DNA from 2 places in the Kitasatospora sp. NPDC093102 genome. Region 1 is predicted to be linked to the other one. Evidence: predicted binding sites of a transcription regulator. Region 1 holds the regulator's gene; the other holds the start of a gene.
The links. Region 1 encodes HrcA, which represses chaperone genes, less so after heat shock. Its sites were predicted from a motif close to TTNGCACTCNGNNNNNCNGAGTGCNAA; they were not measured.
Positions count from the first base shown of each region.

Region 2: the regulator HrcA is predicted to act here: its motif matches at 3,069-3,095, upstream of groL (chaperonin GroEL).

Region 1 covers NZ_JBFBFA010000028.1:69,986-77,026, reverse strand. Annotated here, with positions in the region: gene AB0O11_RS27585 (PDZ domain-containing protein) at 1-1,162, opposite strand, end outside; gene AB0O11_RS27580 (16S rRNA (uracil(1498)-N(3))-methyltransferase) at 1,257-2,006, opposite strand; gene dnaJ (molecular chaperone DnaJ) at 2,085-3,224, opposite strand; gene hrcA (heat-inducible transcriptional repressor HrcA) at 3,300-4,334, opposite strand; gene htpX (zinc metalloprotease HtpX) at 4,623-5,543, shown strand; gene AB0O11_RS27560 (hypothetical protein) at 5,564-6,148, shown strand; gene AB0O11_RS27555 (hypothetical protein) at 6,162-6,854, opposite strand; gene AB0O11_RS27550 (hypothetical protein) at 6,960-7,041, opposite strand, start outside.
Region 2 covers NZ_JBFBFA010000060.1:6,935-13,975, forward strand. Annotated here, with positions in the region: gene AB0O11_RS36085 (glucosyl-3-phosphoglycerate synthase) at 1-276, opposite strand, end outside; SAM riboswitch class I at 425-560, shown strand; gene thrC (threonine synthase) at 577-1,872, shown strand; gene AB0O11_RS36095 (MoaD/ThiS family protein) at 1,909-2,187, shown strand; gene AB0O11_RS36100 (cold-shock protein) at 2,725-2,928, shown strand; gene groL (chaperonin GroEL) at 3,251-4,873, shown strand; gene AB0O11_RS36110 (hypothetical protein) at 4,976-5,332, shown strand; gene AB0O11_RS36115 (hypothetical protein) at 5,354-5,539, shown strand; gene AB0O11_RS36120 (hypothetical protein) at 5,562-6,188, opposite strand; gene AB0O11_RS36125 (PadR family transcriptional regulator) at 6,253-6,606, shown strand; gene AB0O11_RS36130 (hypothetical protein) at 6,603-7,041, shown strand, end outside.

The DNA.
Region 1 (7,041 bases):
CCGCGGCCAGCCGGCGGCGCTCGGCGCCGTGCAGGTCGGGGGCGTACTCCAGGGCGTCCTCGCCCTCGGCGTCGGACACCCACAGCACGCCCTGGGCGCCGTCCTCGCCCGGCACCACCCGGGCCAGCCGCCCGCGCACCCCCGGGGTCTCGTCCAGCACCCGGGCCGGGCCCTCGCGGTGGGTCAGCCAGTGCACGCTGCCGCGCACCACCACGGCACTGCCCCGGCCGGTGCGGTCGGGGGCGACGGACTCCAGCCAGTGCGCGGCGGGCACGGGGCGGGGGCGGCGCCCGGCCCGCGGGCCGGCCGGCCGGACGTCCAGCCGGCGCGGCTCGGCGCCCTCCAGGTCGTCCAGCAGCCAGAGGTCGCCGGCCCGGTGGAAGACCACCCGGGTGCCGTCGGTGGTGGCGTTGCGGGCGTAGAAGCCGTCCGGGTCCGCGGTGTGGCGGCGCAGGTCGGTGCCGTCCGGGCGGCTGGACCACAGTTCGCCGACGCCCTCGTGATCGGACAGGAAGGCGATCCTGCCGCCCTGCCCGCCCTGCCCGGCCACCCACAGTGGCGAGTCCAACTGCCCGTCCAGCTCCGCGTGGACGCGGGCGAACTCGTCCCGGCCGAGCCACAGCTTGCCGGCCAGCCCGCCCCGGTACCGCTTCCACCAGGCCGGATCGCGGCCGGTGACGCTGTTCAGGAGCACCCGGTCCCCGCCCGGCTCGAAGGCGAGCCCGCCGACCGGCCCGTACGGCAGCCGCTGCGGCTCGCCGCCGTCCAGCGGCACGGCGTGCGCCCAGGTGCGGCGCAGACCGGCCTCGCCGGCGCTGGTGACGGCGATCGGGCGGCCGTCGGCCGTCCAGCCGAGCACCCGGGTCTGGTGGCTGCCCCAGTGGGTGAGCCGGCGCGACGGGCCGCCGTCCACCGGCACCACGTGGACCTCGGGGGCGCCGTCCCGGGTGGAGGTGAAGGCGAGGTGCCGCCCGTCCGGGGAGAACCTCGGGTGGTGGACCGGCAGGTGGTCCGCCGTCAGCCGCCAGGCCCGGCTCCCGTCCAGCGGGGCGAGCCAGAGGTCGTCCTCGGCGACGAAGGCGACCAGATCGCCGTGCAGGTGGGGATGGCGCAGGTAGGCGCCCGCCGAGGTTTTCGGGGAGGTGCTCAGGGAGTCCGTCACCCGGCCAGCCTAGGCAGGTGCGCGTACGATCCGCGCCGTTTTCACAGACTCCCGGCACCACCCGCGGACGGCGGTCGGGGCCGCCCGGCCGCCGTCACGACCAGCGGCCGGTACGCCCGAGCAGCAGCGCGCCGGCGGCCACCCCGGCGGTGGAGGTGCGCAGCACCGAGGGGCCGAGCCGGTACGGCTTGGCGCCCGCCTCGGCGAACGCGGCCAGCTCCTCCGGGGAGACCCCGCCCTCCGGGCCGACCACCAGGACGAGGTCGCCGCCCTCCGGCAGCCCGGCGTGCGCCAGCGGCTCGGCGCCCTCCTCGTGCAGCACGGCGGCGAACGCGGCCTGTGCCAGCACCGGTGCCAGCTGCCTGGTGGTCATCGGCTCGCGGACCTCGGGGAAGCGCAGCCGGCGGGACTGCTTGCCCGCCTCCCGGGCGGTGGCCCGCCACTTGGCGAGCGCCTTGGCGCCGCGCTCGCCCTTCCACTGGGTGATGCAGCGCGAGGCGGCCCACGGGATCACCACGTCCACGCCGACCTCGGTCATGGTCTCCACGGCCAGCTCGCCGCGGTCGCCCTTGGGCAGCGCCTGGACCACCACGATCCGCGGCGCGGGCTCCGGCTCCCGGCGCACCGCGGCGACCGTCACGTCGATCGCGTCCTTGCCGAGCACCTCGGCGACCGTGCCGTCCACGCCGAGCCCCAGCCCGTCCGCCAGGGTGACCGCCTCGCCCGGCTCCAGCCGCTTCACCGCGGCCGCGTGCCGCCCCTCCGGGCCGTCCAGGCGCACCACGGCCCCGGGCACGGCGGCGGCGATCCGCTCGGTCTCGACGACGAAGACGGGCGCGGTCATGACGGAGTACCTCCAGGAGTGGGACGAAAACACGGAAGGGGTGCCGGGGGCCTTCCCCCGGCACCCCTCCGCGGACTGCTACCGGCCGTTGAAGGCGTCCTTCAGCCGGGAGAAGAGGCCCTGCTGGCCCGGCGCGAACTGGCCGGACGGCCGCTCCTCGCCGCGCAGCACCGCGAGGCGGCGCAGCAGCTCCTCCTGCTCGGCGTCGAGCTTGCCGGGCGTCTTCACCTCGACGTGCACTATCAGGTCGCCCCGGCCGCCACCGCGCAGGTGGGTGATGCCCCGGCCGTGCAGCGGGATCGACTGGCCGGACTGGGTGCCGGGCCGGATGTCGACCTCCTCCAGGCCGTCCAGGGTCTGCAGCGGCACCTGGGTGCCGAGCGCGGCCGCCGTCATCGGGATCGTGACGGTGCAGTGCAGGTCGTCCCCGCGCCGCTGGAAGATGGTGTGGCTGGTCTCGGCGATCTCGACGTACAGGTCGCCGGCCGGGCCGCCGCCGGGGCCGACCTCGCCCTCGCCGGCCAGCTGGATCCGGGTGCCGTTGTCGACACCGGCCGGGATCTTGACGGTCAGGGTGCGGCGGGCCCGCACGCGGCCGTCGCCGGCGCACTCCGGGCACGGGGTCGGCACGACGGTGCCGAAGCCCTGGCACTGCGGGCAGGGGCGGGAGGTCATGACCTGGCCCAGGAAGGACCGGGTGACCTGGGAGACCTCGCCCTTGCCGCGGCACATGTCACAGGTCTGCGCCGAGGTGCCGGGGGCCGCACCCTCGCCGTTGCAGGTGGTGCAGGTGACGGCGGTGTCGACCTGGAGCTCCTTGGTGGTGCCGAAGGCGGCCTCCTCCAGGGTGATCTCCAGCCGGATCATGGCGTCCTGGCCGCGGCGGGTGCGCGAGCGCGGGCCACGCTGGCCGGCCGCGGCGCCGAAGAAGGCGTCCATGATGTCGGAGAAGCCGAAGCCCGCCGCGCCGGCGCCGAAGCCACCCGCACCGCCGCCGCCCGGGGAGAGCGGGTCCCCGCCGAGGTCGTAGACCTGACGCTTCTGCGGGTCGGAGAGCACCTCGTAGGCGGCGTTGATCTCCTTGAACCGCTCCTGCGTCTTCGGGTCCGGGTTGACGTCCGGGTGCAGTTCGCGTGCCAGGCGCCGGAACGCCTTCTTGATCTCGTCCTGCCCCGCATCCCGTCGGACGCCGAGTACCGCGTAGTAGTCCGTGGCCACCAAATGCTCCGCTTGTTCCGCCTGTAGTAGTGCTGCGACTGGACGCCCCCGTCAGATTTCCGACGGGGGGCTTTGCTAGGACTCGGCCAGGATCTGGCCCACGTACCGCGCCACCGCTCGCACCGCCCCCATTGTGCCCGGGTAATCCATCCGGGTCGGACCGATCACACCCAGTTTGGCCACGCTCTCGTCGCCCGAACCGTAGCCGACCGAAACGATCGAGGTGGAAGTCAGCCCCTCGTAGGCGTTCTCCCGCCCGATCCGGACCGTCATCGCGGCGTCCGCGGTCTCACCCAGGAGGCGGAGCAGGACGACCTGCTCCTCCAGGGCCTCCAGCACCGGCTGGATGGTGAGCGGGAAGTCGTGCCCGAAGCGGGTCAGGTTGGCCGTGCCGGCCAGCATGATCCGCTCCTCGTTCTGTTCGGCGAGCGTCTCGAACAGCGTCGCCAGGACCGTGCTGACGGTCGGCCGGTCGGCCTGCTCGAAGTGCGCCGGGAGTTCCTCCAGCAGTCCCGGGACCTCCGGGAGGCGTCGGCCGGCGGCTCTCGCGTTGATCCGGGCCCGCAGGTCCGCCAGCACCGTCTCGCCGACCGGTCCCGGGCAGTCGACCATCCGCTGCTCGACCCGGCCGGTGTTGGTGATCAGCACCAGCATCACCTTGGCCGGGGCCAGCGCCACCAGCTCGATGTGCCGGACGGTGGAGCGCGACAGCGAGGGGTACTGCACCACCGCGACCTGCCGGGTCAGCTGGGCGAGCAGCCGCACGGTGCGGGCGACCACGTCGTCCAGGTCGACCGCGCCGTCCAGGAAGTGCCGGATGGCCCGGCGCTCGGGGGCGCTCATCGGCTTGATCTCGGCGAGCTTGTCGACGAAGAGGCGGTACCCCTTGTCGGTCGGGATGCGGCCGGCACTGGTGTGCGGCTGGTGGATGTAACCCTCCTCCTCCAGCGCCGCCATGTCGTTGCGGACGGTCGCCGGTGACACCCCGAGGTTGTGCCGCTCCACCAGGGCCTTGGAGCCGACCGGTTCCTCGGTGCCCACGTAGTCCTGCACGATCGCGCGGAGCACGGCGAGCTTGCGGTCGTCGAGCTGGCGGACCTCACCGGCCATGGGGCACGCACCTCCGTCTTCGCACGTTGTCCGACTGTGTCCCTTGCTGCTGCGGGCCGCTCCGGGAGGCCCCGGCCTTGGCACTCTGAACACGCGAGTGCCAAATCCGTACCTGCCAGTGTAAGGCCCGGGTCCTACGGCAGGAACGGCCCGACCGGGGTGATCCTCCCCGCAGTTCCGCCCACGGCCCACGGGAAGCTGACGGTTCGATCCTCCCGGCGCCGGAGTGGTGCCGAGAGGCCGTCCGGGTGGCAGCATCGATAGCGACGGCGAATGGAGGAGCAAGCGATGTCGAGCTCGGGCCAGCACACCCGTTTCGCGCCCGACCGCGGCCTGACCAGCCGCATGGTCGCGACGATGTTCGTGATCGGGCTGCTGTACGTCGGTTTCACGGGCCTGCTGATCGCGCTTCTGCGCGGCGCCTGGCCACTGATCGTCCTGCTGTCCGGCGGGCTGTTCGTCGCCCAGTTCTGGTTCAGCGACAAGATCACCGAGCGGGCGATGGGCGCCCACCGAGTGACCCCGGAGCAGTTCCCCCAGCTGCACGGCACCGTCGACCGGCTCTGCGCCCTGGCCGACATGCCCAAGCCCCGGGTGGCGGTCGCCGACAACGACATGCCGAACGCCTTCGCCACCGGCCGCAACCCGCAGAACGCGGTGGTCTGCGTGACCACCGGACTGCTGCGCCGGCTGGAGCCGGAGGAACTGGAGGGCGTCCTCGCGCACGAGCTGTCGCACGTCGCCCACCGGGACGTCGCGGTGATGACGATCGCCGGCTTCCTCGGCGTCCTCGCCGGGGCGATGACCCGGATCGCGATGTACGGCGGGTTCATGGGCGGCGGGCGCAACAACAACGACCAGAACGCGGCCATCGTGGCCCTGATCGTCCCGCTGGTGTCGGTGGTCGTCTACGCGATCAGCTTCCTGCTCACCCGGCTGCTGTCCCGCTACCGTGAGCTGGCCGCCGACCGCGCCGCCGCCCAGCTCACCGGCCGGCCCAGCGCACTGGCCGCGGCCCTCACCAAGGTGACCGGGCAGATCGCGGCCATCCCCACCGAGGACCTGCGCAAGTCGCAGCCGTACAACGCCTTCTACTTCGCCCCCGCGCTGAGCGCCCGGGAGACCGCCTCGCAGCTGTTCTCCACCCACCCGACGCTGGAGAAGCGGCTGGCGCAGCTGGCGAAGATCTCCGAGCAGCTCGGCCGCTGACCCCCTGTGAAAGGACCGCCGTGGGAATCCTGGACGCCCTGTTCGGCCGCACCAAGCCCGTCAAGCCCGACCTCGACCAGCTGTTCGGCGTGCCGTCCGCCGCGCTGACCCTGGAGGCCGGGGCCGGGTTCACCCCCACCGGACTCGGCTCGGTCTGCTTCGCCGCCGTCGAGGGCGCGGCCTTCGTCCAGGTCGAGCAGCAGGTCCGGGCGCTGCTGGACGCCGACACCGAGCGCGGCGGCGTCCCGGTGGAGGCCTCCAGGGACGGCTACGGCTACTCCTGGCTGCTCGCCCGGCACCGGCCCGAGGAGCTGCCGGAGCTGGTGAACGACCTGCACGCGGTCAACAGCGAGCTGGAGGCGAACGGCTTCGGACCGCAGCTGCTCTGCTCGCTCGTCGCCTTCCGCGACCCGGAGGGGCGTTCGCTGGCCCTGGTCTACCTCTACAAGCGGGGCACGTTCTACCCCTTCGCCCCGATGCCGGGCGGCGGGGAGAAGCGCAACAGCCCACTGGAGCTACAGGTCAACGCGATGCTGGGGAACGACCTGCGGTTGGAGAAGGACCTGAGCCGCTGGTTCCCGGTCTGGGGCGCGCCGGGTCTGTGACGGTGCGCGGGCGTCAGCCGCCGGTGGTCGAGCGGTACGCCTTCACGGCGGCGGCGAGGACCTCTTGGGTGTCCGTGGACGGCTTCCGGCTGGAGGAGTGCTGCACGACGAGGATCACGTCGCCCTGGCGGACGAAACCGGTGACCTTCTCGAACGGTTTCGAGTCCCCGGGGAAGGCCGAGGTGAAGTGGATCAGGAGGCTCTCGTCGGCCGGCACCCCGGCCGGCGTGACGGACGCTGTCTCCCGGATCTTCGTGCCGTCCGTGAGTGTGGTGGTGAAGGAGGCGCAGCGCTTCGCAGCGCCGCGGATGGCGTCCATGACGTCGGCCGCTCGGCCGGGCGCGTAGCGGTCGAGCGACTCCCGGCCGAACCAGCCGGCGTCCTCGCCGCCGGTCGGCGTCCGTTCCAGGCCCACCGCCACGTTCTCCCGGGGTGGGGCGTGCGTCGTCATGAAGGAGTCGACCTCGAGTTCGTCGCACCGGAGCGAGGCGATGGGGAGGGGCGTGACCGAAGCGGCGGTCGACGTCGGGCCGACCTCCACCTTGTTCAGCCGGAACCCCCGGGGAAGCCGCTCCTGGGTCAGCAGGCCCTCGCGCAGGCTCTTGGGCGCGGGCACCGGGGTGAAGGCCGCAGCGGCCTCCGGCCCGGCCTTCCGGTCGGCCGTACAGGCCGACACGCCGAGAACCGCCAGAACGATCCCCACCACCGCGCGATGACGTGTGCGCACTGATCCACCCCCAGGATTCGTGATCGCCCGCACTCTCCCACACGGGCGCGCTCCCGGGCTCTCACGTCCTCAGCGCACCGTCCGCTACAGCAGTCCGATGAGGAACCGGACCGCCAGCCCGCACCCGAGCAGCAGGAAGCCGCTCAGGAGGAACAGCCCCAGGGCC
Region 2 (7,041 bases), on a different contig from region 1:
GGCGACGGCGGCGGTGGCGTCGGTGGAGCCGGAGTCCACGACGACGAGTTCGTCGACGAGCGGGAGGCGTTCCATCAGCTCGCGGCGGATGGTGCGGACGATGTCGCCGACGGTGGCCTCCTCGTCCAGGGCGGGGAGGACCACGCTGACGGTGCGGCCGGTGCGTTCCTTGGCCGCGAGGAGGGTGCGGACCGGCCGGTCGGCCGCGCTCCAGGAGCGGCGGCGCAGCCAGGACGCCACCTGCGGGAGGAGCTCGGGGGTCGGTTCGGCGGGCACGGAGGTCTCCTCGGCGGGGTGGGGTGGGACGGGTCATCTCGCTTGGCGGACGGTCCCGTTCGGGTTTGACGCCTTCGGATACAGTCTTCGTACAGCGGTCGGACCTTTGCACGCCGGGGTCGCCGTTGAGCACCACCACAATTTCACAAGCTCATCCAGAGGGACTGAGGGAACGGCCCGTTGACGTCCCGGCAACCTTCTCGCGCGGCTGTCGTCGACAGGCCCCGGCGGGACAGGTGCCAATTCCGGCCCGTGCCGCGACCGCGCCACGGGGAAGATGAGGAGAGAGGCCTCGCCGTCATGGCTATCACTGAGACGACCCCTTCCGGCGCCGCACCCGTTTCCGTCGACCTCGGCCCCGCCGCCGCGCTGTCCTGTCGGGAGTGCGGCACCCGCTTCCCGCTCGGCCCCAGCTTCGCCTGCCTGGAGTGCTTCGGCCCGCTGGAGATCGCCTACGAGTTCGGCAGTCAGGGCGCCGAGGAGCTGCGCAAGCGGATCGAGGCCGGTCCGGCCTCCATCTGGCGCTACGCGCCGCTGCTGCCGGTTCCGGCCGACGTGGCTTCGAAGCCCAACCTGAACCCGGGGTGGACCCCGCTGGTCAAGGCGGACAACCTGGGCCGGGAGCTCGGTTTCACCGCCCAGCTGCACATCAAGGACGACTCCGGCAACCCGACGCACTCGTTCAAGGACCGGGTGGTCGCGTGCGCGATCGAGGCGGCCCGGGCGTTCGGGTACACCACGCTGTCCTGCTCCTCGACCGGCAACCTGGCCGGCGCGGTGGGTGCAGCGGCGGCCCGGGCCGGGTTCCGGTCCTGCGTGTTCATTCCGCACGACCTGGAGCAGGGCAAGGTCGTCATGGCCGGGGTGTACGGCGGCGAGCTGGTCGGCATCGAGGGCAACTACGACGACGTGAACCGCTTCTGCTCGGAGCTGATCGGCGACCCGGCCGGCGAGGGCTGGGGATTCGTCAACGTGAACCTGCGGCCGTACTACGGAGAGGGTTCCAAGACGCTGGCGTACGAGATCTGCGAGCAGCTCGGCTGGCGGCTGCCGGAGCAGATCGTGATCCCGATCGCCTCGGGCTCGCAGCTGACGAAGATCGACAAGGGTCTCCAGGAGCTGATCGGGCTCGGCCTGGTCGAGGACCGGCCGTACCGGATCTTCGGCGCCCAGGCCGAGGGCTGCTCGCCGGTGTCGGCCGCGTTCAAGGCCGGCCGGGACGTGATCAAGCCGGTCAAGCCGGACACCATCGCCAAGTCGCTGGCGATCGGCAACCCGGCCGACGGCCCGTACGTGCTGGACATCGCCCGCCGGACCGGTGGCGCGGTGGAGGACGTCACGGACGCCGAGGTCGTGGCGGCGATCCGGCTGCTGGCGCGGACCGAGGGCGTCTTCGCCGAGACCGCGGGCGGGGTGACCGTCGGCGTGCTGAAGAAGCTGGTCGAGACCGGGCAGCTGGACCCGTCCAAGGAGACCGTCGCGATCAACACCGGCGACGGCCTGAAGACCCTGGACGCCGTCTCCGACGCCGGGATGACCGCCGTCATCCGCCCGACGCTGGACTCGTTCCGCGACGCCGGCCTCGCGTCCGTCTGAACCACCCCGACAGGCCCCGCCCCCGCAAGGAGAGTCATGAGCGCCAACGTCCGCATCCCCACCATCCTGCGCACCTACACCGGCGGCGCCGCCGAGGTGACCGCCGAGGGTGCCACCCTGGCCGAGGTCATCGCCGACCTGGAGAAGAACCACGCGGGCATCTCGGCCCGCATCCTGGACGACACCGGCAAGCTGCGCCGCTTCGTGAACGTCTACGTGAACGACGACGACGTGCGCTTCGCCGAGGGTCTGGCGACCGAGGTCGAGGACGGCGCCGGCGTCTCGATCATCCCGGCGGTGGCCGGCGGCTGCTGAGCCGTCCGGAGAACCCGCGGTCGCCCACGCGTACGGAATTCCGCTCTCCGTATGCGTGGGCGACCGCTTGCATTCCGGCGGGAATATTTCCGGGTCGAGTCGGAGTAGAGTGTGGCTCGGCTGGGAACAGGGTTTCCCTTTCGGCCCCCGCAGAGCTCGGCCCGGGGGCCCCTCGCCGATGGCGGCGGCCCGTGAAACATGTCAGGCAGATGTCAGAATTACCGCGGGGATTTGGGTAATTCGTCCGCTATGTCCGGCGTGGAATGCCGAGATTTTCCCGATTCAGCCCGTCCTGTCCGTTGACGCCACGGTGGAATTACCGGCGGCTGGCCCTGTTGCAGAGGGCTTCGGTCCGGATACATTCAGCGGCGGTCGACGCAATCACCCGCTCACCGGAAGCCGTTCGGCGCTCCGCGCGGAGGGTTGCGGCGTGCACGGCTGCGCCCAGGGGGGGTTCCCCGGGCCGGCCTTCAAACCAACCCGGGCCCGCGACCTGCGGGCACGTGAAGGGCCAGCACAGCACTAGGGGAGTTCGGAATGGCTCAGGGCACCGTCAAGTGGTTCAACGCGGAGAAGGGCTACGGCTTCATCGCGGTCGACGGTGGTGCGGACGTCTTCGTCCACTACAGCGCGATCCAGATGGACGGCTACCGCACCCTCGAGGAGGGCCAGCGGGTCGAGTTCGAGATTTCCCAGGGACAGAAGGGCCCGCAGGCGGACATGGTTCGCGCGGCGGGCTGACCCCCTTCCGACCCCAGGAGCTCGGCGCGGCCCTCGGCTGGTGACCACTCGCTTCTCGACGGGCCCGGACGACACGTGTCGTACGGGCCCGTCGGCGTTCCCGGGCGGCCCCGGCGACGGCTCGCGGGTTGTCGATTGGGCTTGCACTCGACCACCACGAGTGCTAATCATTGCGTTAGCACTCACAGCGTGAGAGTGACAGCGGACCGGGTCGGTGAGGCCCCCGGGAGCGGTAGGGGAATGGACCCCCGCACACCAGGGCCGTCCGTCGCGGGCACCCCTTGGTCCGAGCAGTCGACCGTGTCCCGGAGGACCACTTCAGATGGCCAAGATCATCGCCTTTGATGAGGAAGCTCGCCGCGGCCTTGAGCGTGGCATGAACCAGCTCGCCGACGCAGTGAAGGTCACGCTCGGCCCCAAGGGTCGCAACGTCGTGCTGGAGAAGAAGTGGGGCGCCCCCACCATCACCAACGACGGTGTCTCCATCGCCAAGGAGATCGAGCTCGAGGACCCGTACGAGAAGATCGGTGCGGAGCTCGTCAAGGAGGTCGCCAAGAAGACGGACGACGTCGCGGGTGACGGCACCACCACCGCCACCGTGCTCGCCCAGGCCCTGGTTCGCGAGGGTCTGCGCAACGTCGCCGCCGGCGCCAACCCGATGGCCCTGAAGCGCGGCATCGAGAAGGCCGTCGCGGCCGTCTCCGACCAGCTGCTCGCCCAGGCCAAGGACGTGGAGACCAAGGAGCAGATCGCCTCCACCGCCTCCATCTCCGCCGCCGACACCCAGATCGGCGAGCTGATCGCCGAGGCCATGGACAAGGTCGGCAAGGAAGGCGTCATCACCGTCGAGGAGAGCAACACCTTCGGCCTGGAGCTCGAGCTCACCGAGGGCATGCGCTTCGACAAGGGCTACATCTCCGCCTACTTCGCCACCGACCTGGAGCGCATGGAGGCGACCTTCGAGGACCCGTACATCCTCATCGCCAACTCCAAGATCGGCTCGGTCAAGGACCTGCTCCCGCTGCTGGAGAAGGTCATGCAGAGCGGCAAGCCGCTGGTCATCATCGCCGAGGACGTCGAGGGCGAGGCCCTGTCGACCCTGGTCGTGAACAAGATCCGTGGCACCTTCAAGTCCGTCGCCGTCAAGGCCCCGGGCTTCGGTGACCGCCGCAAGGCCATGCTCGGCGACATCGCCATCCTCACCGGTGGCACCGTGATCTCCGAGGAGGTCGGCCTCAAGCTGGAGAACGCCGGCATCGACCTGCTGGGCACCGCCCGCAAGGTGGTCATCACCAAGGACGAGACCACCATCGTCGACGGTGGCGGCGAGAGCGACCAGGTCCAGGGCCGCGTGAACCAGATCCGCGCCGAGATCGAGAACAGCGACTCGGACTACGACCGCGAGAAGCTCCAGGAGCGCCTCGCCAAGCTGGCCGGCGGCGTGGCCGTCATCAAGGCCGGCGCGGCCACCGAGGTGGAGCTCAAGGAGCGCAAGCACCGCATCGAGGACGCCGTCCGCAACGCCAAGGCCGCCGTCGAGGAGGGCATCGTCGCCGGTGGTGGCGTCGCCCTGCTGCAGGCCGGTGTCGCCTTCGACAAGCTGGAGCTGGACGGCGACGAGGCCACCGGTGCCAACATCGTCAAGGTCGCGCTGGAGGCCCCGATCAAGCAGATCGCGACCAACGCCGGCCTGGAGGGTGGCGTCGTGGTGGAGAAGGTGCGCAACCTCCCCGCCGGTCACGGTCTGAACGCCGCCACCAACGAGTACGTCGACCTGGTCGCCGCGGGCATCATCGACCCGGCCAAGGTCACCCGCTCCGCGCTGCAGAACGCCGCCTCCATCGCGGCGCTGTTCCTCACCACCGAGGCCGTCATCGCCGACAAGCCGGAGAAGGCCGCCGCGGCCGCCGGCGGCGGCATGCCGGGCGGTGACATGGACTTCTGATCCTGATCGGATCGGTTGATTCCTCGTCCGTGTGGGCGGCTCCCTTCGGGGGCCGCCCACACGGCGTTTCGGCGTTCGGACGTGTCGACGGAGAATGGACGGATGGCTGCTGACGACATCGAGACCGCCCTGCACAACGCGCGGGCACTGATCCTGGCCGACCTCACCGCGCGGGACGTGGCGGACGCCGCCGTCGTCTCGCTGGTGGAGCAGGCCGTCACGCACCGCCGCTGGTGGCTGGAGCAGTGGCCGGACGGCGCCGAGTACGTGCTCGGGCTGGTCGCCCAGGACGTCCAGGACGCGCTGCTGGAGGCGTACGGGCGCTGGCCGCTGTGCACCGACTGCGCGGCGGACGGGGATCCCCACGCGCTGAGCGTGGAGCCCGAGCTGGGGCCGGAGCCGCACTGGGTGTGCGGCAAGCGGGGCACGGTGGTGGCTCCGGTGGGAGAGCTCGGCTAGCACCTGTGTACGGTGCGCGGTATGGGACGGGGTATCAAGCACTGGTTCTGGGCCGTGCTGGGCGGCTGCTGCGGGCTCGCACTGTGGTGGGCCGTGGTGAAGGTGCTGGGAGGTGACCAGGATGCGTGGTGGGCCATCATGGGGCGCGTCTTCTTCGTGATGGGGGGACTGTCCGCCGGGGACCGGCTGAGAGCGCGGCGGGACTGACGGGCGGGCGCGTGTGCGCGCTTCAGAGGGCGTCGAGCTCGGCCGTCAGGTTGGCACGGGCCGCCGCCGTGAAGCGCTCGCGGGCGGCGGGGGTGCGGTAGAGCGCGGGCAGGGCGAGCAGGTGGCGCAGCACGGCGGCCCGGCCGGCCCTGAAGTCCGGCGCGGGGACGAAGCCGTACTCCTCGCGGACGGCGGCCGCGTACGCCGCGTACGCCTCGGGGGCGCCGCCGAGGACGGCGAGGTCCGCGTCGCAGAGCACCTCGCCGTTGCGGTCGCCGGGGGCGGGGTCGTGGTCGACGGTGAGCAGCACGAGGCGCTCCACCTCGGCGACCCGCTCGGCGGGCAGTCCGGCGGCGGTCAGCGCGCGGACGGCCAGGGCGGCGCTGCGCTCCTCGTTCTCGGTGCGGTCGGGACGGTAGACGGCGTCGTGGAACCAGGCCGCGAGGCGGACGGCCTCCGGATCGGCGGCCTGCCCGGCCAGCTCGTCGACGTGCCGCAGCACGGCGCGCAGGTGTTCGGGGGTGTGGTAGCGGCGCTGCGGCTCCGACCAGCGGCGCAGCAGCTCCCGGCCGTACGGCTCGGGGTCGACGGCGGCCCCGCAGCGGTGCAGCAGGGCGGTCCAGGCGGCGAGCAGGTCTTCGGTCGGCATGGCGCCCATTGTGGTGGCTGGTTCCGGTGGACGGGATGTGCCGGTCAGCGATATATGTAGGCGTATGACAGAACGCTCCATGCAGGAGCCGACGCTGCTTCTGCTCACCGCGCTGGCCGACGCCCCGAGGCACGGCTACGCACTCATCCAGGAGGTCGCCGCGATCTCGGACGGCCGGGTCAAGATGCGCACCGGAACGCTCTACGGGGCGCTCGACCGGCTGCTGACCCAGGGGCTGATCGAGGTCGCCGCCGAGGAGGTCGTGGACGGCCGGGCCCGGCGCACCTACGCGCTGACCGACGTCGGTCGCGGCGCGCTGGCCACCGAGGCCGAGCGGCTGCGGGCCGTGGCCACCGAGGCCGAACGGCGGCTGTCCGTCGCCGTTGTGAGTCCGAGGGTCAGGGGAGCCTTCGCATGAGCATGATCGATTCGACCGTCGCCGTCCGGACGGCGCTGGCGTTCTACCCGGGCCGTTACCGCCGCGAGCGCGGCGACGAACTGGCCGTCGTCTTCGCCGACACCACGGCGGAGGCGGGCTCGGTCGCCAAGGTCCGGGAACTGCTCGACCTGGGCGCGTACGGGCTGCGGATGCGCACCGGGCTGACCTCGACGTCCCGGGGCGGGCGGCTGGCGGCGCTGACCGCACCGCTGGTGGCCGGGGCCGCCGGTGGGCTGGCGGCGGGCCAGGCGCTGCTGAGCCGCCTGGAGTCCGGTGTGGCGCACGGGGATTGGGGGCCGCTGCACTTCCTGCCCTACTGGGCGCTGCTGGGGGCGGCGATGCTCTCCGCCGTCGCGGCGCTGCTCGGGCGGTGGGCGGCGGCCAAGCTGCTGGCCGGGGTGTCGGCGCTGGCGG